2 regions of the Nissabacter sp. SGAir0207 genome follow, and region 2 is predicted to be linked to the other one. Evidence: predicted binding sites of a transcription regulator. Region 2 holds the regulator's gene; the other holds the start of a gene.
What was found. Region 2 encodes sigma-54, which starts transcription at its own class of promoters, with help from an activator protein. Its sites were predicted from a motif close to GTTGGCACANNTTTCGCTNT; they were not measured.
Positions count from the first base shown of each region.

Region 1: the regulator sigma-54 is predicted to act here: its motif matches at 4,660-4,679, upstream of C1N62_RS12225 (amino acid ABC transporter substrate-binding protein).

Region 1 covers NZ_CP028035.1:2,752,040-2,767,324, forward strand. Annotated here, with positions in the region: gene miaB (tRNA (N6-isopentenyl adenosine(37)-C2)-methylthiotransferase MiaB) at 1-251, shown strand, start outside; gene C1N62_RS12205 (PhoH family protein) at 489-1,589, shown strand; gene ybeY (rRNA maturation RNase YbeY) at 1,586-2,059, shown strand; gene corC (CNNM family magnesium/cobalt transport protein CorC) at 2,181-3,065, shown strand; gene lnt (apolipoprotein N-acyltransferase) at 3,074-4,609, shown strand; gene C1N62_RS12225 (amino acid ABC transporter substrate-binding protein) at 4,959-5,864, shown strand; gene C1N62_RS12230 (amino acid ABC transporter permease) at 6,003-6,743, shown strand; gene gltK (glutamate/aspartate ABC transporter permease GltK) at 6,743-7,417, shown strand; gene C1N62_RS12240 (amino acid ABC transporter ATP-binding protein) at 7,417-8,142, shown strand; gene C1N62_RS12245 (zinc ribbon-containing protein) at 8,184-8,663, opposite strand; gene leuS (leucine--tRNA ligase) at 8,941-11,523, shown strand; gene lptE (LPS assembly lipoprotein LptE) at 11,538-12,137, shown strand; gene holA (DNA polymerase III subunit delta) at 12,134-13,162, shown strand; gene nadD (nicotinate-nucleotide adenylyltransferase) at 13,190-13,858, shown strand; gene rsfS (ribosome silencing factor) at 14,074-14,391, shown strand; gene rlmH (23S rRNA (pseudouridine(1915)-N(3))-methyltransferase RlmH) at 14,395-14,865, shown strand; gene mrdA (peptidoglycan DD-transpeptidase MrdA) at 14,907-15,285, shown strand, end outside.
Region 2 covers NZ_CP028035.1:3,435,170-3,450,454, forward strand. Annotated here, with positions in the region: gene C1N62_RS15435 (calcium/sodium antiporter) at 1-726, shown strand, start outside; gene kdsD (arabinose-5-phosphate isomerase KdsD) at 745-1,731, shown strand; gene kdsC (3-deoxy-manno-octulosonate-8-phosphatase KdsC) at 1,747-2,313, shown strand; gene lptC (LPS export ABC transporter periplasmic protein LptC) at 2,310-2,888, shown strand; gene lptA (lipopolysaccharide ABC transporter substrate-binding protein LptA) at 2,857-3,408, shown strand; gene lptB (LPS export ABC transporter ATP-binding protein) at 3,415-4,140, shown strand; gene rpoN (RNA polymerase factor sigma-54) at 4,184-5,617, shown strand; gene hpf (ribosome hibernation promoting factor) at 5,641-5,928, shown strand; gene ptsN (PTS IIA-like nitrogen regulatory protein PtsN) at 6,026-6,502, shown strand; gene rapZ (RNase adapter RapZ) at 6,554-7,408, shown strand; gene npr (PTS phosphocarrier protein NPr) at 7,405-7,677, shown strand; partial or broken gene C1N62_RS15490 (transcription antiterminator) at 7,681-9,596, opposite strand; gene C1N62_RS15495 (KDGP aldolase family protein) at 9,676-10,419, opposite strand; gene C1N62_RS15500 (DgaE family pyridoxal phosphate-dependent ammonia lyase) at 10,416-11,546, opposite strand; gene C1N62_RS15505 (amidohydrolase/deacetylase family metallohydrolase) at 11,536-12,684, opposite strand; gene C1N62_RS15510 (DUF4310 family protein) at 12,684-13,355, opposite strand; gene C1N62_RS15515 (DUF4311 domain-containing protein) at 13,357-14,133, opposite strand; gene C1N62_RS15520 (DUF4312 family protein) at 14,171-14,494, opposite strand; gene C1N62_RS15525 (SFCGS family glycine-rich protein) at 14,464-14,829, opposite strand; gene C1N62_RS15530 (glycine dehydrogenase) at 14,848-15,186, opposite strand.

The DNA of each region.
Region 1 (15,285 bases), 680 kb from region 2:
CGTCACGCAAGAGCCTGATGGAGCTGACGGGCCGCACCGAAAACAACCGCGTGGTCAACTTTGAGGGCACGCCAGACATGATTGGCAAGTTCGTGGACGTGGAGATTGTGGATGTCTATGCCAACTCCCTGCGCGGCGTGGTGGTGCTCACGGAGGAGCAGATGAACCTGCGCATCCATGAGTCCCCCTCCTCGGTCATTGCCCGTACCCGTAAAGAGAGCGAGCTGGGCGTCGGCCTCCACCAGCCATAACGCCTCCCCAGAGGGCGCCCGGTGCGCCCTCTCCTTCCCCTGCCCGGCTGGAACCCGCCTCGCGGGCGCAGGAAACTTCTTGCAGCCAACCATTTATTTTTTCGATTTAACCCTCATATTCATACTCCAGGCGCTCTGCTCCCTTGCCAGAAAGAGGAAGAAGGGGAAAATGGCATGTATGATTACCCTATGCCGGAACTCCGGCAGAGTGCACTTTTCTCTATCAACAGGCCCTATGTGACCCAGAGGAACAGCTTGAACGTCGAGACACAAGAAATCCTGCTAGAACCCGCCGACAACCAGCGCTTACTGAGCCTGTGCGGGCCGTTTGATGACAATATCAAACACCTTGAACGCCGGTTGGGTATCGAGATTAACCACCGTGACAACCAGTTCAAACTGGTCGGCAAAAGCCTGATCGTCAATGCCGCCATCGACATTTTGCGCCATCTCTACGTGGAGACGGCGCCGGTTCGCGGTGAGATCAAAGATATCGACCCGGAACAGATTCACCTGGCGATTAAAGAGAGCCGCGTGCTGGAGCAGAGCGCGGAGAGCGTGCCTGACTACGGCAAGGCCGTGACCATCCGCACCAAGCGTGGGGTGGTGAAGCCGCGTACGCCCAATCAGGCGCAATATGTCGCCAACATCCTGGACCATGACATCACCTTCGGCATCGGCCCGGCCGGTACCGGGAAGACCTACCTGGCGGTGGCCGCGGCGGTGGACGCGTTGGAGCGTCAGGAAGTGCGCCGCATCCTGCTGACCCGCCCGGCGGTAGAGGCCGGTGAGAAGCTGGGCTTCCTGCCCGGCGACCTCAGCCAGAAAGTAGACCCCTACCTGCGCCCGCTGTATGACGCGCTGTTTGAGATGCTCGGCTTCGAGCGGGTTGAAAAACTGATTGAGCGCAACGTGATTGAGGTGGCACCGCTTGCCTACATGCGTGGCCGCACGCTGAATGATGCCTTTATCATCCTCGATGAGAGCCAGAACACCACCATCGAACAGATGAAGATGTTCCTGACGCGCATTGGCTTCAACTCCAAGGCAGTGATCACCGGCGACGTCACGCAGATTGACTTGCCGCGCAACCAGAAATCGGGCCTGCGCCACGCCATTGAGGTGCTGGCCAACGTGGAAGAGATCAGTTTCAACTTCTTCCACAGCGAGGACGTGGTACGCCACCCGGTGGTGGCCCGCGTGGTCATCGCCTATGAGGCGTGGGAAGCCGAGGATCAAAAGCGCAGAGATGCCCAAGCGGAGCAGCGCCGACGTGAGACGCAAGCCTATGCCCAACAGCAGGCTGCCTCCGCCGTGCCGCCGCAGGAGGCCCCATGAGCAACGTGATTCTTGATCTGCAAATTGCGTGTGAAGAGACGGCCGGCCTGCCAGCCGAGGCTGATTTCCAGCGCTGGCTTGATACCGTTTTGCCGCAGTTCCAGGAGGAGTCCGAAGTGACCATCCGTCTGGTGGATGAGGCGGAGAGCCATGAGCTGAACCTCACCTACCGTGGCAAGGACAAGCCGACCAACGTGCTCTCCTTCCCGTTCGAAGCCCCGCCGGGCATCGAGATGCCGCTGCTTGGCGACCTGATCATCTGCCGTCAGGTGGTGGAGCAGGAAGCCAAGGAGCAGGAGAAGGCGTTGGAGGCCCACTGGGCACATATGGTTGTCCACGGCACGCTGCATCTGCTAGGGTACGATCATATTGTTGACGAAGAGGCCGAAGAGATGGAATCTTTGGAGACAGAGATCATGCAAGGGATGGGTTACCCTGACCCCTACCTGTCTGAAAAAGACGATGCCTGACGTGAACTGATGACGCGCGGCGTTTTTCGTGCCCGATCCGGCCGGAAACCGGCGACAAACGCCGCGATTTCACTAATAATAATTTTTTCCTCCCAACTCGAGTAATATTAACCAGACCGCCATGAGCGACGACCATTCACAGAGCAGTGACAGCCCCAGTCCCAAGAAGGGCTTCTTTTCCCTTATCCTCAACCAACTGTTTCACGGTGAGCCAAAAAACCGTGGCGACCTGGTCGAGCTAATCCGCGATTCCGAGCAGAATGACCTGATTGACCCCGATACCCGCGATATGCTGGAAGGGGTGATGGACATTGCTGACCAACGCGTACGCGACATCATGATCCCCCGCTCCCAGATGGTGACCCTGAAGCGCAACCAGCCGCTGGAGGAGTGTCTGGACGTGATCATTGAGTCCGCCCACTCCCGCTTCCCGGTGATCAGCGAAGACAAGGATCATATCGAAGGCATCCTGATGGCCAAGGATCTGCTGCCCTTCATGCGCACCGAATCCGAACCGTTCAGCATCGACAAGGTGCTGCGCCCGGCGGTGGTGGTGCCAGAGAGCAAGCGCGTTGACCGGATGCTGAAGGAGTTCCGCTCCCAGCGCTACCATATGGCGATCGTGATCGATGAGTTCGGCGGCGTCTCGGGTCTGGTGACCATTGAGGACATCCTGGAGCTGATCGTGGGTGAGATTGAGGATGAGTATGACGATGAAGAGGATCGTGACATCCGCCAGCTCAGCCGCCACACCTACACCGTGCGCGCGCTGACGCCGATTGAGGATTTCAACGAGGTCTTCAACACCCAGTTCAGTGATGAAGAGGTCGATACCATCGGCGGCCTGGTGATGCAGGGCTTCGGCCACCTGCCAGCCCGTGGCGAAACCATTGAGATTGATGGTTACGTATTTAAAGTTGCGATGGCGGATAGCCGACGTATCATCCAGGTTCACGTCAAGATCCCGGATGACGCACCGCAACCAAAATTGGAAATGGAAGAATAACGTAATCCATGTCTCTTGCCCTATTACAACGCCAGCGGATACGCCTCCCGCTGGCGCTCTTATTTGGTGCCTGCGGCACCCTGGCGTTCTCCCCCTATGATTTCTGGCCTGCGGCGATTATTGCGCTCTGTGGCCTGCAAGGGCTGACCCTCAACCGCTCCGCCAGCCAGTCCGCTTGGATCGGCTTCTTCTGGGGACTGGGACTGTTTGGCAGTGGCGTCAACTGGGTCTATGTCAGCATTGCCCAGTTTGGCGGTATGCCAATGCCGATCAACCTGTTCCTGGTGGTGCTGCTGGCCGCCTACCTGTCGCTCTATACCATGCTGTTCGCTGGCGTGCTGGCGCGCCTCTGGCCGCGCCTGACGCTGTGGCGCGTGGCGCTGGCGGCACCGGCATTGTGGCAGGTGACGGAGTTCCTGCGCGGCTGGGTACTGACCGGCTTCCCGTGGCTGCAATTTGGCTACAGCCAGATTGATGGCCCGCTAAAAGGCATTGCCCCGGTGCTGGGCGTCGAGACCATCACCTTTATCCTGATGTCCCTCAGCGGCCTGCTGGTCTATGCCCTCTGCCGTCAACAGGTGGTGCCAGCGGTGGTGGCGCTGGCGATGCTGCTGCTCCCCTGGCCGCTGCGCCAGATCAGCTGGTTTACGCCGCAGCCGGAAAAGGCCGTCAATGTGGCGATGGTGCAGGGCAATATTCCACAGTCGATGAAGTGGGACCCGAAAGTGCTGCGCGCCACCCTCGAAACCTATCTGGACGCCAGCCGCCCCTACGCTGGCCGTGCGCCGCTGATTATCTGGCCAGAGTCCGCCATCCCGGACATTGAGAGCGACCAGCAACCTTTCCTGACGATGATGGATGATCTGATGCGCGCCCACCACAGCAGCCTGATCACCGGTATTGTGGATGCGCGCCGTACAGCGCAGGGCTACGCCTACTACAACAGCGTGATTGCGCTGGGCGAGCCAACGCCCTACCGCTACCCGAGCGCTGACCGCTACAACAAGCACCATCTGGTGCCGTTTGGCGAGTTTGTGCCGCTGGAGAGCCTGTTGCGCCCGCTGGCCCCCTTCTTTGACCTGCCGATGTCCTCATTCAGCCGGGGCGGCTATGTGCAGCCCCAGCTCCATGCGGCTGGCTTCAACCTGACGGCGGCCATCTGCTATGAGATTATCTTGGGCGAACAGGTGCGAGCGAATTTCCGACCAGACACCGACTTCCTGCTGACCATCTCCAATGACGCCTGGTTCGGTCACTCGATTGGCCCGTGGCAGCACTTCCAGATGGCGCGGATGCGCGCCGTCGAGCTGGGCCGCCCGCTGCTGCGCAGCACCAACAATGGCGTGACCGCCGCCGTGGATGCCCACGGCGAAGTGATCAAGATGTTGCCGCAGTTCACCCGCCAGGTGCTGGAAGTGCAGGTGACCCCCACTACCGGCCTGACCCCCTATGCGCGCATGGGCGATCTGCCCCTGTGGCTCTTGACCCTGCTGGCCGGGGTGGCGTCGCTGTACGCCACCTTGCGCCGTCCGCGTGCATCCTGATGCCCCCTGCCGGGGAGCCCTCCCCGGCATTTTCTTCCCTTCCCCTGCCTGCTGGCACGCCTCTTGCTTGATAACGTTAGGATTTAGTTGGACGTGTAACCCGCCCTGACGTTTCGTCTGGCGAATGCACCATCTGAAGACACCTGCTGCACCGGCAGTGTGCGTGGCCGCTTTTTTGCCTTGATTTGGTGCGGCGCTGGTCGCAAAAAAGAAACGTTTTGGTTTCAATAAATTTACATTCAGCTATGTTCAAACAGGCTTTTCGAGGGCCGCTTGCCGCGCTAACGCGGTCTCTTTTTTTGGCGGGGTGCGCTGCGCCACCGCCACCACTACAGCAAGGAGTAGGACCATGCAAATGCGCAAACTGGCGTTATCGCTGCTGCTCGCCGGGATCGCCGCAGGCAGTGCACACGCGGAACAGACCACCGCCGGGGCATCCCCCGATACGCTGCAAAAAATCAAACAAAACGGCGTGATTGTGGTTGGGCACCGTGAATCTTCCGTTCCCTTCTCCTACTACGACAATACGCAGAAAGTGGTGGGATACTCCCAGGACTACTCGAATGCGATTGTTGAGGCGATCAAGAAACAGCTGAATGCCCCTAACCTGCAGGTGAAAATGTTGCCCATCACCTCGCAAAACCGCATCCCGCTGTTGCAGAACGGCACCTACGATTTTGAGTGCGGCTCCACCACCAACAACCTGGAGCGCCAGCAGCAGGCGGCCTTCTCCAACACCATCTTTGTGGTCGGCACCCGTCTGCTGGTGAAGAAAGGCTCCCCTATCAAAGACTTCCCGGATCTGAAGGGCAAAACCGTGGTGGTGACCTCGGGCACCACCTCCGAGATCCTGCTCAACAAGCTGAATGATGAGCAGAAGATGGGCATGCGCATTATCAGCGCCAAGGATCACGGCGACTCCTTCCGTACCCTGGAGAGCGGCCGCGCGGTGGCCTTTATGATGGATGACGCCCTGCTGGCCGGCGAGCGCGCCAAGGCGAAGAAACCAGACCAATGGGAGATCCTCGGCACGCCGCAATCCCATGAGGCATACGGCTGTATGCTGCCGAAGGGCGACACGGCCTTCAAGAAGCTGGTGGATGATACCATCGCACAGGCGCAGACCTCCGGCGAGGCGAGCAAATGGTATGACAAGTGGTTCCAGCAACCGATCCCGCCGAAGAACCTGAACATGAACTTTGCTCTGTCGGATGACATGAAAGCCCTGTTCAAGGCACCGAACGATAAGCCGTAATCCCCTGCGAGTCCTGGCCGGATGAGGGCAGGAGAGAGGAGAAGCCGGTAGCCGGGGTGGCCGTTCCCTGCCCCACGCGCGCCGGCTTTGCCGCTTCTGCCGTCCCCCATCCTGCCGGGCCGCTGTCTGGAGTGATGTATGTCAACAAACTGGAACTGGGGCATCTTTTTGCAAGAGGCCCCCTTCGGCAACACCACCTACCTGGGCTGGATCTGGTCAGGGTTTCAGGTCACGGTTGCCCTCTCCTTTTGCGCCTGGATCATCGCGTTTTTGGTCGGGTCGCTGTTCGGCATCCTGCGTACCGTGCCCAACCGCTTTCTTGCCGGGCTGGGTACCTGTTATGTCGAGCTGTTCCGCAATGTGCCGCTGATCGTCCAGTTCTTTATCTGGTATCTGGTGGTGCCGGAGCTGCTGCCGGTGGACATCGGCATGTGGTTCAAGTCGGAGCTGGACCCTAATGTGCAGTTCTTTGTCTCCTCGATGGTCTGCCTCGGGCTGTTTACCGCGGCCCGCGTCTGCGAACAGGTGCGCGCCGCCATCCAGTCACTGCCACGTGGGCAGAAGGCGGCCGGGCTGGCAATGGGCCTGACGCTGCCGCAGACCTACCGCTATGTGCTGCTGCCCAACGCCTACCGGGTGATTGTGCCGCCAATGACCTCCGAGATGCTGAATCTGGTGAAGAACTCCGCCATCGCCTCCACCATCGGACTGGTGGACATGGCGGCGCAGGCCGGCAAGCTGCTTGACTATTCGGCCCATGCCTATGAGTCGTTCACTGCCATTACGCTGGCCTATATCCTGATTAACGCCGTGATCATGGTGATCATGCGGCTGGTGGAATCCAGGGTGAAACTGCCCGGCCATGCGGGAGGTAAATAATGTACGAGTTTGACTGGAGTTCCATACCGCCAAGCTTCCCTTACCTGCTGGACGGGCTGGTGATCACCTTGAAGATCACCGTGACCGCCGTGGTGTTTGGCATTTTGTGGGGCACGCTGCTGGCGGTGATGCGTCTCTCCACCTTCAAGCCGGTGAGCTGGTTCGCCACCCTGTATGTCAACCTGTTCCGTTCCGTGCCGTTGGTGATGGTGCTGCTGTGGTTCTATCTGGTGGTGCCGAGCCTGCTGCAAAAGGGGCTGGGGCTGTCGCCGCACACCGACATCCGCCTGATTTCGGCGATGGTGGCCTTCTCGCTGTTTGAGGCGGCCTACTACTCCGAAATTATCCGCGCCGGCATTCTGAGCGTGGCGCGTGGCCAGAATGCCGCCGCGCTGGCGCTGGGCATGACCCCGTGGCAATCCATGAAGCTGGTGATCCTGCCGCAGGCGTTCCGCGCTATGATCCCGCTGCTGCTGACACAGGGCATCGTGCTGTTCCAGGATACCTCGCTGGTCTACGTATTGAGCCTGGCGGACTTCTTCCGCACTGCCGCCACCATTGGCGAGCGCGACGGCACTCAGGTGGAGATGGTGCTGTTTGCCGGGTTGGTGTATTTCGTTATTAGCATCGCGGCCTCTCTGCTGGTCAGCGTATTGAAGAAAAGGACCGTGTGATGATCACCCTGAAGAGTATTTCCAAGTGGTATGGGCATTTCCAGGTGCTGACCGAGTGCAGCACTGAAGTGCAGAAAGGGGAAGTGGTGGTGGTCTGCGGCCCCTCCGGCTCTGGCAAATCCACCCTGATCAAGACCGTGAATGGCCTGGAGCCGATCCAGCAGGGCCAGATTATTGTCAACGGCATCCCGGTCAATGACCGCAAAACCAATCTGGCGCAACTGCGCGCCAAAGTGGGCATGGTGTTCCAGCACTTCGAACTGTTCCCGCACCTGTCGATTGTAGATAACCTGACGCTGGCGCAGATCAAGGTGCTCAAGCGCGACAAGGCCGCGGCGCGTGACAAGGGGCTGAAACTCCTCGATCGCGTTGGGCTGTCGGCACACGCCAACAAGTTTCCCGGCCAGCTCTCTGGCGGCCAGCAGCAGCGGGTGGCGATTGCGCGCGCACTCTGCATGGACCCGGTCGCCATGCTGTTCGACGAACCGACCTCGGCCCTTGACCCGGAGATGATCAACGAGGTGCTGGATGTGATGGTGGAACTGGCGCAGGAGGGAATGACGATGATGGTGGTCACCCATGAGATGGGCTTTGCCCGCAAGGTGGCAAACCGCGTGATCTTTATGGATGAGGGGCGCATCGTCGAGGACCGCGACAAAAACGACTTCTTCACCAACCCGCAATCTGAACGGGCGCGTGATTTTCTGGCCAAAATCCTGCACTGACCGTTACGCTGGCCGCGCCACCTGGGCGCGGCCACTTTCCCCTAGGGCTGGAACGGCTTACGGTTGAACTGGTCATGGCCACACTTCGGGCAGAGCGGCAGGATCTCTGGCGTGTAGATCGGCATGTGGTAGTGGCACTTCTCACACACCAAATTTCCCAACCCCACCACCTCGCCGGTGTGGTAGACGCCGTGGTGCGTCACATCCTTGAACACCTCGCGCCACTCCAATTGTGTTTTGTCGGTGATGTCTGCCAGCTCCTGCCACAGGCTCTCTTTGATCACGCGCATAAAGACGCTGTCGGTGAATTCGTCACTCTCCTGATAGCTGCGGGCAAACTCCTCCAGATCGCGCCGCACCGCCTGCGTCACCTGGCGGATCTCCTCCTCGCTCAGGTCACCCGCAGTTCTCAGCCGCGCCTCCGCACTGCGTACCAACGCGTCAATGTCACGATCGCCGCCCTTAATGCGCTCCGTCAGGGATGAAACCAGTTCACGGTAATAGTGTGCAACGTTACTCATACGATCCTCACTCTGTTCGGCGTAATCATGCTGCGGCCCGCCGGGCGCGCCTCTCCTGCTGTTCAGTTTAGTCGTAAACGCCTGATGTGATTCGGGGAATATTCTGGCTTTACGGCCCCTTTCGCAAAATTGCCCGCCGGGCCGGGAGAAATACGCCCGCTGCGGGCGCTGGGTGTTGTTGCGTCAGGCGCTTATCAGCTATGCTATGCGGATCTCTTTATATGAATCAGATAAGGCTACAGGCGTAGCTGTTTTCACTATAGGACCACCGGCCGCCATGCAAGAGCAATACCGCCCAGAAGACATAGAGTCAAACGTCCAGCTTCACTGGCAAGAGAAGCAAACTTTTAAGGTGACCGAGGATGCAACCAAGGAGAAGTACTACTGCCTCTCCATGCTGCCCTACCCTTCCGGCCGCCTCCACATGGGCCACGTGCGTAACTACACCATCGGCGATGTGATCTCCCGTTACCAGCGTATGCTGGGCAAAAACGTGCTCCAGCCCATCGGCTGGGATGCCTTCGGCCTGCCGGCTGAGGGTGCGGCGGTCAAAAACAATACCGCGCCCGCGCCCTGGACCTACGAAAACATTGAATATATGAAGAACCAGCTGAAAGTGCTGGGCTTCGGCTATGACTGGGATCGTGAAATCGCCACCTGCAAACCTGACTACTACCGTTGGGAGCAGTGGTTCTTCACCAAGCTCTATGAGAAGGGTCTGGTCTACAAGAAAACGTCCGCCGTGAACTGGTGCCCGCATGACCAGACCGTGCTGGCCAACGAGCAGGTTATCGAAGGCTGCTGCTGGCGCTGTGACACCAAGGTCGAGCGCAAAGAGATCCCGCAGTGGTTCATCAAGATCACCGACTACGCCGATCAGCTGCTGAACGACCTGGATACGCTGGAGAGCTGGCCTGAGCAGGTCAAAACCATGCAGCGCAACTGGATCGGCCGCTCTGAAGGCGTGGAGATCACTTTCGACGTCGAAGAGAGTGAAGAGACGCTGACGGTCTACACCACCCGTCCTGACACCTTTATGGGCGTGACCTACGTGGCCGTTGCCGCGGGCCACCCGCTCTCCCTGCAAGCCGCCGCTGGCAACCCAGCGCTGGCTGACTTCATCGCCGAGTGCCGCAACACCAAGGTAGCGGAAGCCGATATGGCGACGATGGAGAAGAAGGGCATGGACACCGGGCTGGTTGCCATCCACCCGCTGACCGGCGAGAAAGTGGCGATTTGGGTCGCTAACTTCGTGCTGATGGAGTACGGCACCGGCGCAGTGATGGCAGTGCCGGGCCACGACCAGCGCGACTGGGAGTTCGCCACCAAGTACAACCTGCCGATCAAGCCGGTTATCCTGAATGCCGATGGCAGCGAGCCAGACCTGAGTGCGCAGGCGCAGACTGAGAAGGGCGTGCTGTTCAACTCTGGCGAGTTTGATGGCCTCGACTTCCAGCAGGGCTTCAACGCCATTGCTGACAAACTGGTCTCTCTGGGCCGCGGCCAGCGCAAGGTGAACTACCGCCTGCGTGACTGGGGCGTGTCGCGCCAGCGTTACTGGGGCGCGCCGATCCCGATGGTCACGCTGGAAGATGGCACCGTGATGCCAACGCCGGAAGACCAGCTGCCGGTGGTGCTGCCGGAAGATGTGGTGATGGATGGCATCACCAGCCCGATCAAGTCTGACCCTGAGTGGGCGAAAACCACCGTGAACGGCCAGCCAGCGCTGCGTGAGACTGACACCTTCGACACCTTCATGGAGTCCTCCTGGTACTACGCGCGCTACACCTGCCCGCAGTATGACCAAGGGATGCTGGACCCGGCCGCTGCCAACTACTGGCTGCCAGTGGATCAGTATGTGGGCGGCATTGAGCACGCCATCATGCACCTGATGTACTTCCGCTTCTTCCACAAGCTGATGCGCGACGCAGGGCTGGTGGACTCCGACGAGCCAGCCAAGCGCCTGTTGTGTCAGGGCATGGTGCTGGCAGACGCCTTCTACTACACCGGTGCCAACGGCGAGCGCAACTGGGTCTCCCCGATTGACGCCACCCTGGAGCGTGATGAGAAGGGCCGCATTATCAAGGCGACCGATCCAGAGGGCCGCGAGCTGGTCTATGCTGGCATGAGCAAGATGTCGAAGTCGAAAAACAACGGCATCGACCCGCAGGTGATGGTTGAGCGTTACGGCGCTGACACCGTGCGTCTGTTCATGATGTTCGCCTCCCCGGCTGAAATGACGCTGGAGTGGCAGGAGTCTGGCGTTGAGGGGGCCAACCGCTTCCTGAAACGCGTCTGGAAACTGGCTTACGAGCACTTGGACAAGGGCGCCACGCAGCCGCTGGATGTCGCTGGCCTGAACGACGCACAGAAAGAGCTGCGCCGTGACCTGCACAAAACCATCGCCAAGGTGACCGATGACATCGGCCGCCGCCAGACCTTCAACACTGCGATCGCCGCCGTGATGGAGCTGATGAACAAGCTGGCCCGTGCCCCGCAGGAGAGCGAGCAGGATCGCGCCCTGTTGCAGGAAGCGCTGCTGGCCGTGGTGCGGATGCTCTACCCGTTCACCCCGCACGTCTGCTTCACCCTGTGGCAGGCACTGGGCGGCGAAGGCGACATCGACACCGCGCCGTGGCCGGTTGCCGATGAGAGCGCCATGGTCGAGGATTCGAAACTGGTGGTGGTGCAGGTTAACGGTAAAGTGCGCGGCAAAATCACCGTGCCCGCCGATGCGACAGAAGAGCAGGTGCGCGCGCGCGCCGGTCAGGAGCATCTGGTGGCCAAATACCTGGATGGCGTGACCATCCGTAAAGTGATCTATGTGCCCGGCAAACTGCTGAACCTGGTGGTAGGTTGAGACAAGGAGGCGTTGTGCGACATCGTTTGATGCTGCTGCTATTGGGGGTCGCCGTGCTGGTGACCTCTGGATGCGGCTTCCACCTTCGCGGCACCACCCAGGTGCCCGAGGAACTGAAAACCATGATGCTCGACAGCTACGATCCCTATGGCCCGCTTACGCGGGCCGTTCGTGAACAGCTGCGGTTGAGTGATGTGAAGATTGTCCAGAAGTCCGCCCGCCAGGATCTGCCGTCGCTGCGTATTGTCAGCTCGAACCAGAGCCAGGATACGGTCTCAATCTTCCAGGATGGTAAGACCGCGGAGTACCAGCTGGTGATGACGGTCGATGCCCAGGTGCTGCTGCCGGGCCACGATCTCTATCCGATTCAGGCCAAGGCCTTCCGCTCCTTCTTTGACAACCCGCTGACGGCGTTGGCCAAAGATGCCGAGCAAGACCTGATCCTGCAGGAGATGCGTGAGCAGGTGGCGCAACAGTTGGTGCGTAAGCTGCTGACCGTCCATGCCGCTGAGGCCACCAAACCGCAGAAGGTCGGCCTGAGCGCCCCCGGTGCGGAGAGCACCCCGCCACCGGCCACGGATGCCCTTCAGCCCGCCAGCGTCCGCGCACAATGATTCGTCTCTACCCTGAACAACTTGCCGCGCAGCTCCGTGAGGGGCTGCGCGCCTGTTATCTGCTGTGCGGCAACGACCCGTTGCTGTTGCAGGAGAGCCAGGATCAGATCCGCGCGGCGGCCCAGCAGGCGGGGTTTAGCGAGCACTACAGCTTTGCGCTCGACAACCATACCGACTGGGACGCCATCTTCAGCGTCTGCCAGGCGCTGAGCCTCTTCTCCAGTCGCCAGACGCTGTTGCTGATGCTGCCGGAGAGCGGCCCCACGGCCCCGATCGGCGAACAGCTGGTGAAACTGGCCGGGCTGCTGCACCCGGATATTTTGCTGATGCTGCGCGCCCCGCGTCTGACACGGGCGCAGGAGAACAGCGCGTGGTACAAAGCAATGGGCAGTGCGGGCGGTGCCTGGGTCAGTTGCCAGACGCCGGAGCAGGCGCAACTGCCACGCTGGGTCGCCCAGCGGACGGCGGCGATGAAGCTGTCGCTGGATGAACCCGCCAACCAGCTGCTCTGCTACTGCTACGAGGGCAACCTGCTGGCATTGGCGCAGGCGCTGGAGCGGCTCTCCCTGCTGTTCCCGGATGGGAAACTCACCCTGCCGCGCGTCGAGACTGCCGTCAATGACGCCGCCCACTTTACCCCTTATCACTGGTTGGATGCGCTGCTGGCTGGCAAGAGCAAGCGGGCGCTGCACATTCTCCACCAACTGCGGCTGGAGGAGAGCGAACCGGTGATCTTGCTGCGGACGCTGCAACGCGAGCTGTTGCTGCTGCTGACCCTAAAGCGGGCCGGCGATGCCCAGCCGCTGCGGGCGCTGTTTGACCAGCACAAGGTGTGGCAGAACCGCCGCCCATTGATGACGCAGGCGCTGCAACGCCTCTCCCTGCCGCAACTGCACCAGTCCATCCGGCTGCTGGCGGATCTGGAGCGCACCCTCAAGCAGGATTATGGCCAGTCAGTGTGGCCGGAGCTGGAGACGCTCTCCCTGCTGCTGTGCGGCAAGGCGCTGCCTGCTATCTTTTACTGACCACCCATCGCCACGAGACGGCTCGCTATGCCTGACACTACCCCTGCATCTTTGGCCCCTGTGGATGCCTTTTTTGGCGGCACCTTTGATCCCATCCACTACGGCCACCTGACGCCGGTGGCGGCGCTGGCACGGCAAATCGGCTTGGCCAGCGTCACCCTGCTGCCGAATAACGTGCCGCCGCACCGCCCCCAGCCGGAGGCCAGCGCCCGCCAGCGCCTGCGAATGGTAGAGCTGGCGATCGCCGACCAGCCGCTGTTCCGGGTAGATGACCGGGAGTTGCAGCGCGAGACGCCCTCCTACACCATTGAGACGCTTGAAACGTTACGTAAAGAACGTGGCGCCCACGCGTCGTTGGCGTTTATCATTGGGCAGGACTCACTGCTGTCGCTCTATAAGTGGCACCGTTGGGAGTCGCTGCTGGATGTGTGCCATCTGCTGGTGTGCGCCCGTCCCGGCTATCGCCAACAGCTTGATACCCCGCAGCTTCAGGCGTGGTTCGAGGCCCATCAGACCACGGATGTGGCACAGTTGGCGATGCGGCCCGCAGGCACGATTTTTTTGGCGGATACGCCGCTGGTGAATGTCTCGGCCACCGAGATCCGCCGGCGCCGCCATGCCGGGCAGAGCTGTGATCACCTGCTTCCGGCGGCAGTAGAACGCTTTATCGATTCACAGGGTTTATATCGCGAGTAGAATACCCATGTTATACTGCGCCGCTTAATTTCGGGTGTCCGCTCAGCCGTTTTCCATTTACATATAAATGGTTGATTTTTTGGCACAAAATAATCAAGCCCACCGGCACCCGGCCAACTATCTGTTACGGCATGGGGCCTCACCGCCCATCGCAGCCTGTGTGCTGCCATTGTGTGAACCCCATGCCACTCCACATACTACCCGAGGGGGAACCTTTGCAAGGTAAAGCGCTCCAAGATTTTGTTATTGATAAAATTGATGATTTGAAAGGTCAGGACATTATTTCCCTGGATGTGACTGGGAAATCCAGCATCACTGACTGCATGATCATCTGCACCGGCACCTCCAGCCGCCACGTGATGTCGATCGCTGGCCACGTTGTGGAAGAGGCCAAAGCCGCCGGCCTGGATACTCTGGGCGTGAAAGGCGTTAATGATACCGAGTGGATTGTGGTCGATCTGGGCGAAGTGATTGTGCACGTGATGCAGGAAGAGAGCCGCGCCCTGTACGAACTCGAAAAGCTCTGGAGTTAAGCGGTGAAGCTGCAACTGGTGGCGGTCGGCACCAAGATGCCGGACTGGGTTCAGACCGGCTTTATGGACTACCTGCGCCGCTTCCCGAAGGATATGCCGTTTGAATTGCTGGAGATCCCAGCAGGCAAGCGCGGAAAAAATGCGGACATCAAACGCATCCTGGAAAAAGAGGGTGAGCAGATGCTGGCGGCGGTCGGTAAAGGCAACCGCATAGTGACCCTGGATATTCCCGGCACCCGGTGGGAGACGCCGCATCTGGCGACCCAACTGGAGCGCTGGAAACAGGATGGCCGCGATGTCAGCCTGTTGATTGGCGGCCCCGAGGGGCTGGCGCCGGCCTGCAAGGCGGCAGCGGAGCAGAGCTGGTCGCTCTCGCCGCTGACGTTGCCACACCCGTTGGTCAGGGTGCTGGTGGCGGAGAGCCTGTACCGCGCCTGGAGCATTACCACCAATCACCCTTACCACCGCGAATAAACGGCCGGTGAATGTCAGCAGAGTGAACCATAAGTAGTGGGATGAAAATAGACCGTAACCCTTTTCGCGACTATTCGGCTGAATCGGCCCTGTTTGTCCGCCGCGCTCTGGTGGCATTCGCAGGCATTCTGCTCCTCAGCGGCATTCTGGTCGCCAACCTCTATAACCTGCAGATCCTGCGGTTTGAGGATTACCGCACCCGTTCCAATGAGAACCGCATCAAGCTGGTGCCGATTGCGCCCAGCCGCGGCATCATTTATGACCGGAACGGCACGCCGCTGGCACTTAACCGCACCATCTACCAGCTGGAGCTGGTGCCAGAGAAGGTGGATAACCTGCAGGCGACGCTGGAGCAGCTGCGGCCAGTGGTCAACCTGACGGATGAGGATATCGCCAACTTCCAGAAGGAGCGCAAACGTT
Region 2 (15,285 bases):
CTGGGCGGCGCGGCACTGATCCACCCGCTGCGGGTGCAGTCTGACATTGTGCGCCGCGAGCTGCCGCTGCTGTTGCTGATCACCGCGCTGTGCGGCGTGCTGCTCTCAGACCTGCAACTCTCGCGGCTGGACGGGGTGATCCTGCTGTTGAGCGCCGCCCTGTTCTGCCTGCTGATGCTGAAGATCGCCCGGCTGGCGCAGCGCGAGGGCAGTGACCCGCTCACCACCGAGCAGCTGGCGGAGCTGCCGCAGGACAGCAGCAACACCGTGGCGGTGCTCTGGCTGCTGCTGGCGGTGGTGATGATGCCGCTGGCCGCTGGCATGATTGTGGACAACGCGACCGTGATCGCGCGCTATTTTGGTGTCAGCGAGCTGGTGATTGGCCTGACGGTGATTGCCGTCGGCACCAGCCTGCCGGAGCTGGCCACCTTTGTCGCAGGCGCGCTGAAGGGGGAGGATGACATTGCTTTAGGAAATATCATAGGCGCCAACATCTTCAACCTCTGTATAGTGCTCGGCATTCCCGCACTGATCGCCCCCGGCCCCTTCGCGCCGGAGGCGTTCCGCCGCGACTACTGGGTGATGCTGGCGGTCAGCGGCGTGCTGGCCGGCCTCTGCCTGCTGCGTCGGCACCGCATCGGCCGCCGGGCGGGCGCGCTGCTACTGTGCGGCTTTATGGCTTATCTTGCGTGGCTGCTGCTCTTCCCGGCTGGCCCCGCCTTGTAAAACAGTCAGGACACCAACATGGCGAACTTTGAACTCCAGCCCGGCTTCGACTTCCAGCAGGCCGGCAAAACCGTACTGCAGATCGAGCGGGAGGGGCTGGCCCAGCTCGATCAATATATCAATGACGACTTTACCCGCGCCTGTGAACGGATCTTCTCCTGTAGTGGCAAGGTGGTGGTGATGGGGATGGGCAAGTCCGGCCACATTGGCCGCAAGATGGCGGCGACCTTCGCCAGCACCGGCACGCCGGCCTTCTTCGTCCACCCGGCGGAGGCGAGCCACGGCGATCTGGGCATGGTCAGCCGGCATGACGTGGTGATCGCCCTCTCCAACTCCGGCGAGTCCAGCGAGATTCTGGCGCTGGTGCCGGTGCTCAAGCGCCTGCACGTGCCGCTCATCTGCCTGACCGGCAACCCGGAGAGCGCCATGGGCCGCGCGGCGGACATCCACATCTGCGTACAGGTGCCGCAGGAGGCGTGCCCGCTCGGGCTGGCACCCACCTCCAGCACCACCGCCGCACTGGTGATGGGCGACGCGATGGCGGTGGCGCTGCTGGAGGCGCGCGGCTTCACCGCCGAGGATTTCGCCCTCTCCCACCCCGGCGGCGCACTGGGCCGCAAGCTGCTGCTGCGCGTCAGTGATATCATGCACAGTGGCAATGAGATCCCCCACGTCAGCCGTGACGCCACGCTGCGCGACGCGCTGCTGGAGATCACGCGCAAAAACCTCGGCATGACCGTGATCTGTGATGACTTGATGAAGATCGAGGGCATCTTCACCGATGGCGACCTGCGCCGCATTATTGATATGGGCATCGACTTCAACCGGGCGCGCATCGAAGAGGTGATGACGCCCGGCGGCCTGCGGGTGCGCCCCGGCACCCTGGCGGTGGAGGCCCTGAATACCATGCAATCCCGGCACATTACCGCCCTGATGGTTGCCGATGGCGACCAGTTGCTCGGTGTGGTACATATGCATGACATGCTGCGCGCTGGCGTAGTTTAATGAAGGAAAGGCTCAATGAGTGATAACGCAGCAACTGTGAATACCTGTTACGGCCCGGTCAGCGCCGAGGTGCTGGCCCGCGCGCGGCAGATTCGCCTGCTGATCTGTGATGTGGATGGCGTCATGTCCGACGGCCTGGTCTATATGGGCAATCAGGGCGAGGAGCTGAAAGCGTTCAACGTGCGCGACGGCTACGGCATCCGCTGCCTGCTCACCTCTGACGTGGAGGTGGCCATCATTACCGGCCGCTCCGCCAAGCTGCTGGAGGATCGCGCCGCGACCCTCGGCATCCGCTACCTTTACCAAGGGCAGTCCAACAAGCTGATTGCCTTCCGCGAGCTGCTCACCACGCTGGCGCTGCGCCCGGAGCAGGTGGCCTACGTCGGCGATGACCTGATTGACTGGCCGGTGATGGCCGAGTGCGGCCTGGCGGTGGCGGTGGCGGATGCCCACCCGATGCTGACGCCGCGCGCCCACTACACCACCCGCATCAGCGGGGGCAAGGGCGCGGTGCGCGAGGTGTGTGACCTGATCCTGCTGGCGCAAGGGAAGCTGGAGGACGCCGTCGGGCTTTCAATATGAGCAGAGCAAAGTTTCTGATTACCCTGCTGCTGGCGCTGGCCGCGCTGGTACTGATTGGCTGGAACCTGGCCGATGAGGATGAGGCGGCACCGACGGCGGCCATCAACACCCAGGACCCGACCTACCAGAGCCAGCACACCGTTACCGTGGTCTACGACCCGACCGGCAAGCTGAACTACAAGCTGGTGGCCGATGACGTCAAATATTACACGGCGGAGGAGCTGAGCTGGTTCACCAACCCGGTGATGACGCTCTATGACGCCAATACCGTCCCGACCTGGTCGGTGCGCGCCGATCGCGCCAAGCTGACCAAGGATCGGATGCTCTATCTCTATGGGCATGTTGAGGTCAACAGCCTGACCGCGACCTCGCAGTTACAGCGGATCAAAACGGACAACGCCCAGGTCAACCTGGTGAGCCAGGATGTCACCTCGGATGATGAAGTGACCCTCTACGGAGCCGCTTTCACCTCCAAGGGCATGAAAATGCGCGGCAATTTGCGGACCAAAACAGCACAGCTGATCGAAAAGGTAAACACCTACTATGAAATCCAGACTTCAAACCCCGCTCCGTAACCTGCTGGTTGCCAGTTCGCTTCTGGCTGTGAGCGTGCCGGCCCTGGCGCTGAAAGATGACACCAGCCAGCCGATCCACATCGACTCCGCCCAGCAGGCGCTGGACATGGAGGGCAACACCGTGACCTTCACCGGCAACGTGGTGGCGAAACAGGGCAGCATCGAGATCAAGGCCGACAAGGTGGTGGTGATCCGCCCGCAGGGGCAGCAGGGCAAGGAGGTGATTGAGGCCTTCGGCAACCCGGCGACCTTCTACCAGTTGCAGGACAACGGCAAGCCGGTGAAGGGCCACTCGCAGAAGATGCGTTATGAGCTGGGAAATGACTATGTCATCCTGACCGGCAACGCCTATCTGGAGCAGCTCGACAGCAATGTGAAGGGCGACCGCATCACCTATCTGGTGCAAAAACAGCAGATGGAAGCTTTCAGTAACGAAGGCAAACGTGTTACCACTGTGTTAATCCCGACCCAATTGCAGGACAAAGGCACCCCGTCCAGCGGACAGAAGAAGAGTAACTGATCACTTATGGCTACCCTAATTGCAGAAAACCTCGCCAAGGCGTACAAAAACCGTAGAGTGGTGGAGGACGTCAGCCTGAAGGTGCACTCCGGCGAGATCGTCGGCCTGCTCGGCCCGAACGGCGCGGGCAAGACCACCACCTTCTACATGGTGGTGGGGATTGTGCCACGTGACGCTGGCCGCATCGTGATTGATGACGAGGACATCAGCCTGCTGCCGCTGCACGCGCGCGCGCGCCGCGGCATCGGCTACCTGCCGCAGGAGGCCTCGATCTTCCGCCGGCTCAGCGTCTATGACAACCTGATGGCGGTGTTGCAGATTCGTGAAGACCTCACCAGCGAACAGCGCCGTGACCGCGCCGAAGAGCTGATGGAGGAGTTCCACATCACCCACCTGCGTGACAGCCTTGGGCAGGCGCTGTCAGGCGGTGAGCGCCGCCGGGTGGAGATCGCCCGCGCGCTGGCGGCCAACCCGAAGTTTATCCTTCTGGATGAACCCTTTGCGGGGGTGGACCCCATCTCCGTAATTGACATAAAAAAAATCATTGAGCACCTGCGCGACAGCGGGCTCGGCGTGTTGATTACTGACCACAACGTGCGCGAGACCCTCGACGTCTGCGAACGCGCCTATATCGTCAGCCAGGGGCGACTGATCGCCCACGGCTCCCCAAGCGATATTCTGGCCGATGAGCAGGTGAAACGCGTCTATCTGGGTGAAGAGTTCCGTCTCTGATCCACTTTTGCGTTGTTACCAGTAAGGGAAACCAGATCATCCTATGAAGCAAGGTTTGCAACTCAGGCTTAGCCAGCAACTGGCCATGACTCCCCAGCTCCAACAGGCGATCCGCTTGTTGCAGCTCTCAACGCTAGAACTGCAGCAGGAGATTCAACAGGCATTAGAGAGCAACCCCCTGCTGGAGCAGAGCGATATCCACGAGGAGATTGACGCCAAGGAGACCACCGACAGCGAGGCGCTGGACACCCGTGAGGCGCTGGAGCAGAAGGATATGCCGGAAGAGCTGCCGCTCGATGCCACCTGGGACGAGATCTACACCGCTGGCACCCCTTCTGGCACCGGCACCGACTACAGCGATGACGAGCTGCCGGTCTATCAGGGCGAGACCACCCAGACCCTTCAGGACTACCTGATGTGGCAGGTGGATCTCACCCCCTTCTCCGACACCGATACCGCCATCGCCACCTCGATTGTCGATGCGGTGGATGACACCGGCTACCTGACGGTAACGCTCGAGGAGATCCTGGAGAGCATGGGTGACGAGAATGTCACCCTCGAGGAGGTGGAGGCGGTGCTGAAACGCGTGCAGCGCTTCGACCCGATTGGCGTGGCGGCGCGTGACCTGCGCGACTGCCTGCTGATCCAGCTTTCGCAGTTTATCCCTGACACCCCCTATCTGGCCGAGGCGCGGCTGATTGTCAGCGAACACCTGGATCTGCTGGGCAACCACGATTTCCGGACGCTGATGCGCTCGACCCGGCTAAAAGAAGATACACTTAAGGGGGCGATGCTGCTGATCCAGTCGCTGGATCCGCGCCCCGGCCAGTCCATCAACACCGGCGAATCTGAGTATGTGATCCCCGATGTGCTGGTGCGCAAGCACCAAGGGCAATGGGCGGTCGAGCTGAATGCTGACAGCATCCCCCGGCTCAAAATCAACCAGCAATATGCGGCGCTGGGCGGCACGGCCCGCAACGACAGCGATGGCCAGTTCATCCGCAGCAACCTCCAGGAGGCCAAATGGCTGATCAAGAGCCTGGAGAGCCGCAATGAGACGCTGCTCAAGGTGACGCGCTGTATCGTAGCGCAGCAACAGGCCTTTTTCGAGCATGGCGAGGAGTACATGAAACCGATGGTGCTGGCGGACATTGCCCAGGCCGTGGACATGCATGAATCCACCATCTCGCGCGTCACCACGCAGAAGTTCCTGCACAGCCCGCGCGGTATTTTTGAGCTGAAGTACTTCTTCTCAAGCCACGTCAGCACGGACAGCGGCGGGGAGGCCTCCTCGACTGCCATCCGGGCGTTGGTGAAGAAGCTGATTGCGGCGGAAAATCCCGCCAAACCTCTGAGCGACAGCAAGCTGGCGACCCTGCTCTCCGATCAAGGGATCATGGTTGCCCGCCGCACAGTCGCAAAATACCGAGAGTCTTTGTCCATCCCGCCGTCGAACCAACGCAAACAACTGGTTTGACCTAAACAGAGAAGGAAGACATTATGCAGCTCAACATCACCGGCCACCACGTTGAAGTCACTGATGCCCTGCGCGATTTCGTCAGTACAAAATTTGCCAAGCTTGAGCAATTTTTCGACCGAATCAACCAGGTTCATGTGATACTCAGCATGGAGCGAGTGCAGAAGGTGGCGGAAGCCACCGTGCACGTCAATGGAGGCGAGTTGCACGCCACCTCGGAACATGAAGATATGTATGCGGCCATCGACGGCCTGATTGATAAGCTGTCACGGCAGCTCAATAAACATAAAGACAAGTTGAAACAACACTAAGACTCACTGTAGCCAATCGCGCTACATCACCTGACCATCGGCCCTTCACCCTGCGGTGACGGGCCGATAAGCCATCAGGCGTGACCCAAGCGCTTAAGTGAAAGATGAGATGATAAACGACTCAATCATGCAATTAAGCTCTGTGCTCAGCGCAGAGTGCACCAAAAGCGGCGTCCACTGCTCCAGCAAGAAACGCGCCCTCGAGATCATCAGCGAACTGGCGGCGAAACAGCTGAACCTGCCGTCGCAGGCGGTGTTCGATGCCGTCCTGACCCGGGAGCGCATGGGCAGTACCGGCATCGGCAATGGCATCGCCATCCCGCACGGCAAGCTGGAAGAGGACACGCTGCGCGCGGTGGGCGTTTTCATCCGCCTGGATCAGCCGATCGCCTTCGACGCCATCGACAACCAGCCGGTTGACCTGCTGTTCGCCCTGCTGGTGCCTGCCGACCAGTGCAAGACCCACCTCCATACGCTGTCGCAAGTGGCGAAGCGTCTGGCGGATAAGAGCGTCTGCCGTCGGCTGCGCGCCGCGCAGAGCGATGAAGAGCTGTACCAGATCATTACCGAGTAGCCTGCTGCCGGTAACACAACGCCAAGAGTGAATTGCCAGGGGGAGTGACACATGGTGCTGATGATAGTCAGCGGCCGTTCCGGTTCAGGTAAATCCGTTGCCTTGCGTGCGCTGGAAGATATGGGGTTTTATTGCGTCGACAACCTGCCGGTGGTGCTGCTGCCGCAGTTGGCGCACGCGCTGGCGGAGCGCAACACCTCGGCGGCAGTGAGCATCGACGTGCGCAACATGCCGGAGACCCCGGAGCTGTTTGAGCACGCGATGGCCCAGCTGCCGGAGAGCTTCTCGCCGCAGCTGCTGTTCCTTGACGCCGATCGCAACACGCTGATCCGCCGCTACAGCGACACGCGCCGCCTGCACCCGCTCTCCAGCCGCAACCTCTCGCTGGAGAGTGCGATTGACGAGGAGAGCGAGCTGCTGGAGCCGCTGCGTTCCCGCGCTGACCTGCTGATCGACACCTCCGAGATGTCGGTGCATGAGCTGGCGGAGATGCTGCGCACCCGCCTGTTGGGCAAGCGCGAGCGTGAGCTGACGATGGTATTCGAGTCGTTTGGCTTCAAGCACGGCATCCCGATTGACGCCGACTATGTGTTTGACGTCCGCTTCCTGCCCAACCCGCACTGGGACCCCAAACTGCGGCCGATGACCGGTTTGGATCGCCCGGTGGCGGCCTTCCTCGATCGCCATACGGAAGTGCATAACTTTATCTACCAGACCCGCAGCTACCTGGAGCAGTGGTTGCCGATGCTGGAGACCAACAACCGCAGCTACCTGACGGTCGCCATCGGCTGCACCGGCGGCAAGCATCGCTCGGTCTATGTGGCGGAGCAGCTGGCCGACTACTTCCGTTCGCGCGGGAAGAATGTGCAGTCCCGCCACCGCACCCTGGAAAAGCGCAAATCATGACGGTCAAACAGACGGTGGAGATCAAGAACCGGCTCGGGATGCACGCCCGGCCGGCGATGAAGTTGTTTGAGCTGGTGCAGAGCTTCGACGCCGAGGTGCTACTGCGCAACGACGCGGGCGTGGAGGCGGAGGCCAGCAGCGTGATTGCGCTGCTGATGCTGGACTCGCCAAAGGGCCAGCACATTGAGATCGAGGCCAGCGGCCCCGACGAGGTTAACGCGCTCAATGCGGTGATTGAGCTGATCAACTCCGGCTTTGACGAAGAGTAAGCGCTAGCTCCGGCTCAGGCAGTCAATGGCGATCGCCTTGAAGCTGGGGAAGTCCCGGCTGCCGAGCAGGCGGCTGACCGAGCGCTCACGCACGAAGGTCACGAACAGATCGTAGATGGCGATCGCCTCCTCATAATCCGCCTTGCTGATCGCCAGCAGAAATATCACCTGCGCTCGCTCCCCCTCCCCCCAATCGATGCCCGGTGGGCAGATCACCGTCACTACCACCGTGCGGTGGGCTTGCAGCCCCAGCGAGTGCGGCAGCGCGATGCCGTCGCCCAGTAGCGTGGAGACAATCGCCTCGCGCTCCACCACCGAGTCATGGAATGCTGGCTCGACCACCCCCTCACGCGCCAGCTGGTCGCAGACCCGGCGGAACAGCGCCGCCTGGCTCAGCGTCTCCTCCAGCAGCAGGAAGTGCTGCGCGTCAAAGAACTTCTCCAGCATGTAGGGGCGGGTGCGATCCACCAGCACCAGCTTGCCGAGTTGCTCCAGCTGGTACTCCGTCGGGAAGGGCGACATTACCACCACCGGCTTGCCGCGCTCCGCCAGCCGGGCGTTGGAGATGATGAAATCCTCCCCACCTCGTCCAGCATCTCATACTCGCGCAGGGAGATGACGCGGGTGATCACCAGTTGCGGGTATTTGCGGCTGACCTGCGCCTGAATCATGCGGATGGTGGAGTTGCCGGTGTCGCACACCAGCAGCACCTGCGGGTGGCGCTGGTAACCGATGTTGTAGTGCCGCTCCAGCCCGACGCCGATGTGCAGCACCAAAAAGCCGATCTCATTCTCGCTCAGGCTGTAGGGGGTGTACTTCACCCAGCTGGAGATGGCCGCCAGCGTCACGTCGTAGGCCATCGGGTAGTGCTGCTTGATGTTGGCCAGCAGCGGGTTGGGAATGGCTATTTGGTATTTGATGCGGGTGATCATCGCCTTGATGTGGGTCAGCAGATCCAGCCGTAGCTGCGCGTCGCCCTGAAGGTCATAGTTGTAGTAGGCGCTGATGTAGCAGAGCAGATAGTTGACCAACCCCTCCTCGTCGTCGGCGTTAATCTCCGTCGGTGCCACCTCCTGGCTGCGCCGGGCGGCGATGTTGACACGCAGGTAAGCCTCCTCGGCCGGGGCCAGCTCCTTGCCCGTCCACTGGCGCAGGTCAGCCGCCAGCCCGCTGGAGACCTGCCGCACGCACGCTTCCCCCTCATCTGCCGTGAAGTCAGCGAGCGGGTAGCCCTCGGCGATGCGCCGCAGCGCCACCGCGCCATACAGCGTCAGGTACTCTTCCCCCTCATCCGTCAGGCGAATACCGGCCTGCGCCAGCCGGTAGTGCAGGGCATCGGCCAGCGCTGGCATCTGCGCCAGCGCCAGCGCCTCCGGCGTCAGCAGCGGGTGCGCGTCATTCTCGCCGCGCAGCCGGAACAGCAGGTCGGTCAGGCAGGCGCGGATCGCCGTCTCTGGCCCGAACAGCTTCATGCCGTAGCGCGGCTTGGTTTCGATGTGCAGGGAGTAGCGGCCGAGGTGCTCGCGCACCTCGGCCATGTCATTTTGCAGCGTGCCCCGGCTGACGAACCACTCATCCGCCACATCCTCCAGCTTCAGCGAGAAGGCGGAGGTGAGGAAGCGCACCAGCAGCGCCTGCACCCGCTCGGCGGCGGTGCGCGGCAGTTGCCGCACCGGTCGGCTGGGCTGGCGCAGCGAGGCGAAGCGGGCGGCGTCATGCACCTGCAACTGGTAGCCGCTCCCGCGCGTGTGCACCAACTGCGCGCCATACTTGCCGAGGATCTCGTTAAGCGCGGTGATGTCGGTGCGCACCGTGCGGGTCGAGACGTCGAGACGTTTTGCCAGCTCGTCCTGCGGCAGGATCTCATCCTGCAAGGCATCAAACAGATGGGACAGACGTTGATAGGGAAAACGCACCATAATCCTTCCATTGTTACGGGTCAGCCACAGGCGCGCCGCGCCGGGAAAACCAGAGTGTGCCATGCGCGCTGGCGGGCGGCTAGCCCACCAGCGCCCGCATCTGCGCCAGCAGCCCCGCCACCTGCGCGGGCCGCGTGTCGCCGCTGTCGCTGTCGATGATGGCGCTGTAGACGTGTGGGATCACCTTGCTGACGCCCGCCTCCAGCGCGATTGCCACGATCGGCGTGAAGTTCTCCATGTCGATGCCGCCGGTTGGCTCCAGCCAGAAATCCTGCGCCGCACAGGCGCGCGCCACTGCCACATACTCCTCCCGGCAAGCCAGCCCCTGCATCGGGAAGTACTTCACCGAGCTGCCGCCCATCTCTTTCAGCATGGCGATGGCGCTCTCCACCGGCACTATCGCGTCACTCTGGCGGCTGCTCAGCGGCCCAGTGGAGATCTTCACCCAGCCCACGCGGCCGGTGGGCGACACCAGCCCGTTGACCACCGTCTCCCCCTGCCCGAGCAGCGCCCGGCTGGTGGCGACGCCGCTGAAGACCTGATTGACGTGCTGCGGGTGCAGCGCGGCGGCGATCTGGCTGACCATCGCGGACTGGCGCGGATCGCCCGCCCCCAGCCCGATGGAGAGGGCGTTGTCGATGCGCGCCGCATAATCGCGCATCTCTTCGATGGCGCTGCGGGCGTCGGGGTAATTTTTGGAGAGCACGCCGACCAGCACATGCCCCTCCGCCGCCTCATACACCGCCTGGGCGTTCTCTTTGCTGCCAGCCAGCACGTTCAGGCAGACGCGGCCATGCAGGTAGTTCGGGGTCAGGCGGCTCATGGGCGGGCCTCCCGCAGGGTGGCGATGGCATCGGCGATGCGCGCAAGCTGCGCTGGGGTGACGCTGCGCACGTCCACCTCCACCTTGCCCTCATTGGCGCGGTAGCCCCGGAAATAGATCGCGACCTCCCCCTCGCGCAAGCGCTGCACAATCTCGGCGGTGCGCACGCCAAGCGCCGCCTCGTCAAAGGCGATCTCGGTGCGGGCGATGTCCCGCCCGGCGGCGTCCCACACCACGCGCGCGTGGATGCCGGGCAAGCCGTTGAGCCGGTCGATGAAGGGCGTCATCTTCTCCACCATCTGCTGGCCGCTGACCGGCGTGCGCTGCACATAGCACTCAATCGCCTGCGCCAGCCCGAGAATTCCCTCCTTGCCAATTTTCATTGCCCGGCCAATCCCCTCCGACTGGCGGCGTACCCAGCCAACATAGGGCGCACGGCCTATCACCAGCCCACTGGATGGCCCCTCCAGCGCCTTCGCGCCGCTGTAGATCACCAGATCCGCGCCCATCTGGTAATAGCAGGTGAGATCCTCCTCCGCCGCTGCGTCCACAATCAGCGGCAACTGGTGGTGATGCGCGACCTCCGCCGCCTCTGCCACCGTCAACATACTTTTCTGCACCGTGTGATGGGATTTGACGTAGAGCAGCGCCGCGGTGCGCGGGGTGATGGCCGCCGCCAGCTGCGCCGCCGAGCACTCATTGGCGTAGCCCGCCTCCACCACCCGGCCACCGCCGAGCGCCACCATAGTGCCGACCGGCGCGCCGTAGTTCACGTTGTGCCCCTTCGGCAGCACAATCTCACACGGACGGTCGTGGGCGGCGCTGTGCAGGTTGACCAGCAGGTGCTCGCTCTCCTGCACAATCACCGCCGCCACCGACTGGGCGATGCCCGCCGAGGCGCAGGAGACCACCACCGCCTCCTCCACCCCCAGCAGCCCGGCGATGTAGGCACCGCTTTTCAGCACCAGATCTTTCATCTCAAAGTAGTGGCTCAGGCCCTCATTGACCGCCACCACCACCTCCGGCCCCGGCGTAGAGACGCCCAGCATGGTCATGCGCCCGGAGGCATTGATCACCGGTTTCAGGTGGTACTTCTCATACAGCGAAGGGTGTTTGTCAGCAGACATACTCGGCACTCCATGTGTCAGTGGGATAGAGCACGCCCGCCACCACGGCCGCCAGCGGCGACAGGTGCTGTGAAGCGTGCACGGACGCCCCGTCGGCGTCCAGATAGTGCTGCGGCGCGTCAGTCAGGGTGAACAGCGTTAAATCCGCCTCCGCCCCCACTGCCAACCGGCCACGGCCCGCCAGCCGCAGCGCGTCGGCGGCCTGATGGGTGACGCAGGCGATCACCTGTGGCAGGGTCATGCCGATCGCCAGGAATTTTGACATCACCGCCGCCAGGCTGTACACCGGCCCCTGCAGGCGGTTACGGCAGTAGATATCTGAGCTGATGGTGTCGGGCAGCAGGCCAAGGGCGATGGCCTGCCGTGCCACTTCAAAGCTGAAGCTGGCACTGCCGTGGCCGACGTCCAGCCGCACGCCGCGCGCCAGCGCCTGCGTGACGGCGGCGCGCACCTCGCCCTGCGGCGTGAGGATGCGATTCGGCTTGCCGTTGAAACAGTGGGTGATGATGTCGCCCGCGCCCAGCAGGTCAGCGATCTCTTCGAGCCGCGGCGGATCGTTGCCGATGTGCACCATCAGCGGCAGATCGCCATTGTCCCGCTGGATCGCCTTGGCGATCCGCAGCGGATGCAGGCCGTTATCGCCCACCACGCTGCCGCTCATCCGCGCCTTCAGGCCGACGATGAACCCTGCGTGGTCAGCGATGGCGCGCCGCGCCGCGTCGGCGTCAATCTGCGCCAGATCCGCCAGCTCATGCTGGGTGCGAATGCCGGTACGGGCGATATTGAGCAGCGCCAGCACCCGCGTCTGTGCGCCGGAGGCCAATTGGCGGAAATCCGCCACGTCATCCGCGCCGCTGCTGCCAGCGTCCACCACCGTGGTCACCCCACCGGCGATGCCCACGCGATCCGGCTCGTCATGGTAGAGCGGCGAGGCGGCGTAGCAGTGCACATGGCTGTCGATCCAGCCGGCGCTCAGCCACGCCTCGCCCCTTAAATCCAGCTGGGTGGTGGCGGCCAGCGTCGCGGGCAGCGCGCCAATCGCCGCGATGCGCCCCCCGCTGACCGCCACGTCCACCACGCCCCCCTCCGCCAGCCGCGCGCGGCGGATGATCAGCTCCATCGCCTGTTGCGCGCCCATCACAGCGTCACCGGGAACAGCGCGCCAAGGATCATCGCGCCGAGGATCGCCCCGCCGGTGATCGGCTTGCGCCACAGGTAGAACAGCAGCGCGCCGCCCAGCGATCCGAGGCCAATCGGGATGGAGGCGGTTATCGCTGACAGGATAATCAGCGGGCCGAGGAAGCGGCCGGAGGCGTTGCCCGCGCCCATCATCACATCCGCGCCGTAGGTGACGTTGCCTTGGTTGACGGTGAACTTGCGCGCCAGAATGATCAGATAGCCAATCGCCATGCCAGCCACCAGCCCGGTGAGCAGCGAGGCGGCAAAGTTCTCCACCGGGAAGACGATGCCCGCGCCGAGCAGCAGCGCCGGGATGCCCAGCCCGACGCCGGTCTGCACCGCCCCGCCGATGTCGAGGATGCCGACCAGCGAGCCTTCAATGATGCGCGCGAACAGGAAGCTGGCGCCGAAGGCCGCCACCGCGCCATAGACGCCGGTGTCCATACCGGCGCGCAGCATCGAGACAAAGGCCACCTCGTTGAACGCGCCGATGCCGTAGAGGTAGTACATGTGGGTGCCAGCAAAGACGCCAGCGGAGAGCAGCCCGACAAAGATTGGGAATGACCAGTCGGCATACCAGAAGCCGGCCTGCTGATCGGTGTCGGTTTTTTCACTGATAATCGTCGCCATATCACTTCCCGCTTAAGGTGTTGTGGATGCTGTCGAGCCAGCCCGGCACGCCGAGGGTGAAGGATTGCAGCAGCTTCATGTCAAAGCCGCGGAAGAAGCCGCTCAGCACAAACAGCAGGACAATCGCCGCCATCATGATGCGGGTGACGCGCGTCCAGCCGCCCTCGTCCACCCCTTTGCCAATCAGGATGCCGAGCACCAGCCCCGGCACGGCGTTGCCCATGATCAGCTGCGCCAGCCCGCCAAATACCGTGCCCCAGAAACCGGCGCGGCGACCGGCGTCAATCGCCGCCAGCCAGAAGATCACCGGCATCACGGTGTTGACCAGAATATTGGCCGCTGGCACCAGCACCTTCACCGCCGTCACTTGCAGCGCCGCTGGCACCGCCGAGGCGGTGGTGTTCAGGAACGCCACCACCACCATGCCAATCAGCCCGCAGGCCAGCGCCATGCGACGCGGGTTGTGCAGGGTGTCGGCCAGCGTGCGGTTCTTCATCATCAGCGCCGCCGCGCCCCAGTTGGGGATGATGCGGTGGTCAACGTCCTGCGTGAAGGCACCCGCTGCCACCGAGGAGGCCCAGGCGTTGAAGAAGAAACCGAGGCCAAAGGAGAAGTGGGAGGCCGGGTCGCCCTCGCAGGCGTTCAGCTCGCCGAGGGTGCGGAACGCCCCCATGCCCTGCGTGGCTGGCGCATGGAACATACGTGCCGCGCCCGCGCCGACGCCGACGCCGACCAGCCCGCCGATAATCAGGGATTTCATCAGAATAATGAGAAACATCAGGGTATCCTTTTCTGTCGCTCAGGCTTGCCGCTGGCTATTGGGCGGTGAACGCCACCTGCCCCATGTCAAAGGCAGTGACCTTCACCACGATCTCCAGCGAGACGCTGTAGTGCCGCCGCTCGCGCGGGAAAAAGAGAAACAGGAACCGCTCGCGCACGCACCGCTCCTCCGCTTTCACCACCCGCACATCCTGTGGCTCGATGCGCAGCAGCAGGTGGGGGGAATTTTTCATCACCTCTGCCTGCACCTGGCCCAGCGCCGCCGAGAACGCTTGGGATTTGCTCTCTCCCTTGCCGTTGACCTGCACGGTGGCGGTGAACTCCTGCTTCATGGCGTCTGGCCGAATTTCTTGCGCCACGCCTCCACCAGCCTTTCGCCCAGCTCCTCTTTGTCCATAAAGCCGAAGCCCAGCACTTGGTAGCCCTCATTGATGGCGGTGACGCCCTCCTCGACGGAGCGCATCCCGTGGCGGGCGCGGTAGCCATATTTATTTTGGGCGGTGATCGCCCCGGCCCCGCCGCTGCCGCAGAAGGAGATGCCAAAGGTGGCCCCCTCCGCCTTCATCACGTCACCCAGCCGCATATCCGCCGCCATGCCGGGCACCACCACCGCGCGGCCGCCTGCCGCTTCCACGCCCTGCGCCACTTTCTGCCCTTTGCCCAGCCGATCGCCAATCACTACGGTAATGCCCATGCCTGTCCCTCTCTGTCATCAGTTAGTGGTCTGGTTCTCTTTCGCGACTTCAAAATGCACGGAGAGCAGGTAAGCCTCCTCAATCGGCAGGTTGCCGAAACTGGCGACCACCTGCTCGGCCAGCTGCATGGAGTGCGGCGAGATCTCATCGAACAGCTCCCGATCCACCTCCGGCAGCGGCTCGCCCGTGCGGGAGCGCATCACCATCGCGCGGATATGGGACGCCAGCATCTGCTGCTGCACCGCGTTCGGGACGATCGCCGCCCCGCACAACAGGGCGTGGATCTGCGCCAGCACCTGCTCAACCTGCCTGTTTGCCGCGTCGTCCTCTGTCTCTGGCGCGCTTGCGTTATTCACTGTGACCTCTCTCCCTGCCGCCCTGCGATAACCCCACCCTACGCGCCGGGCGGCGGCCTGTGTAGCCACTCTTTTTCCAGTTCAAACTGGAAAAGCACT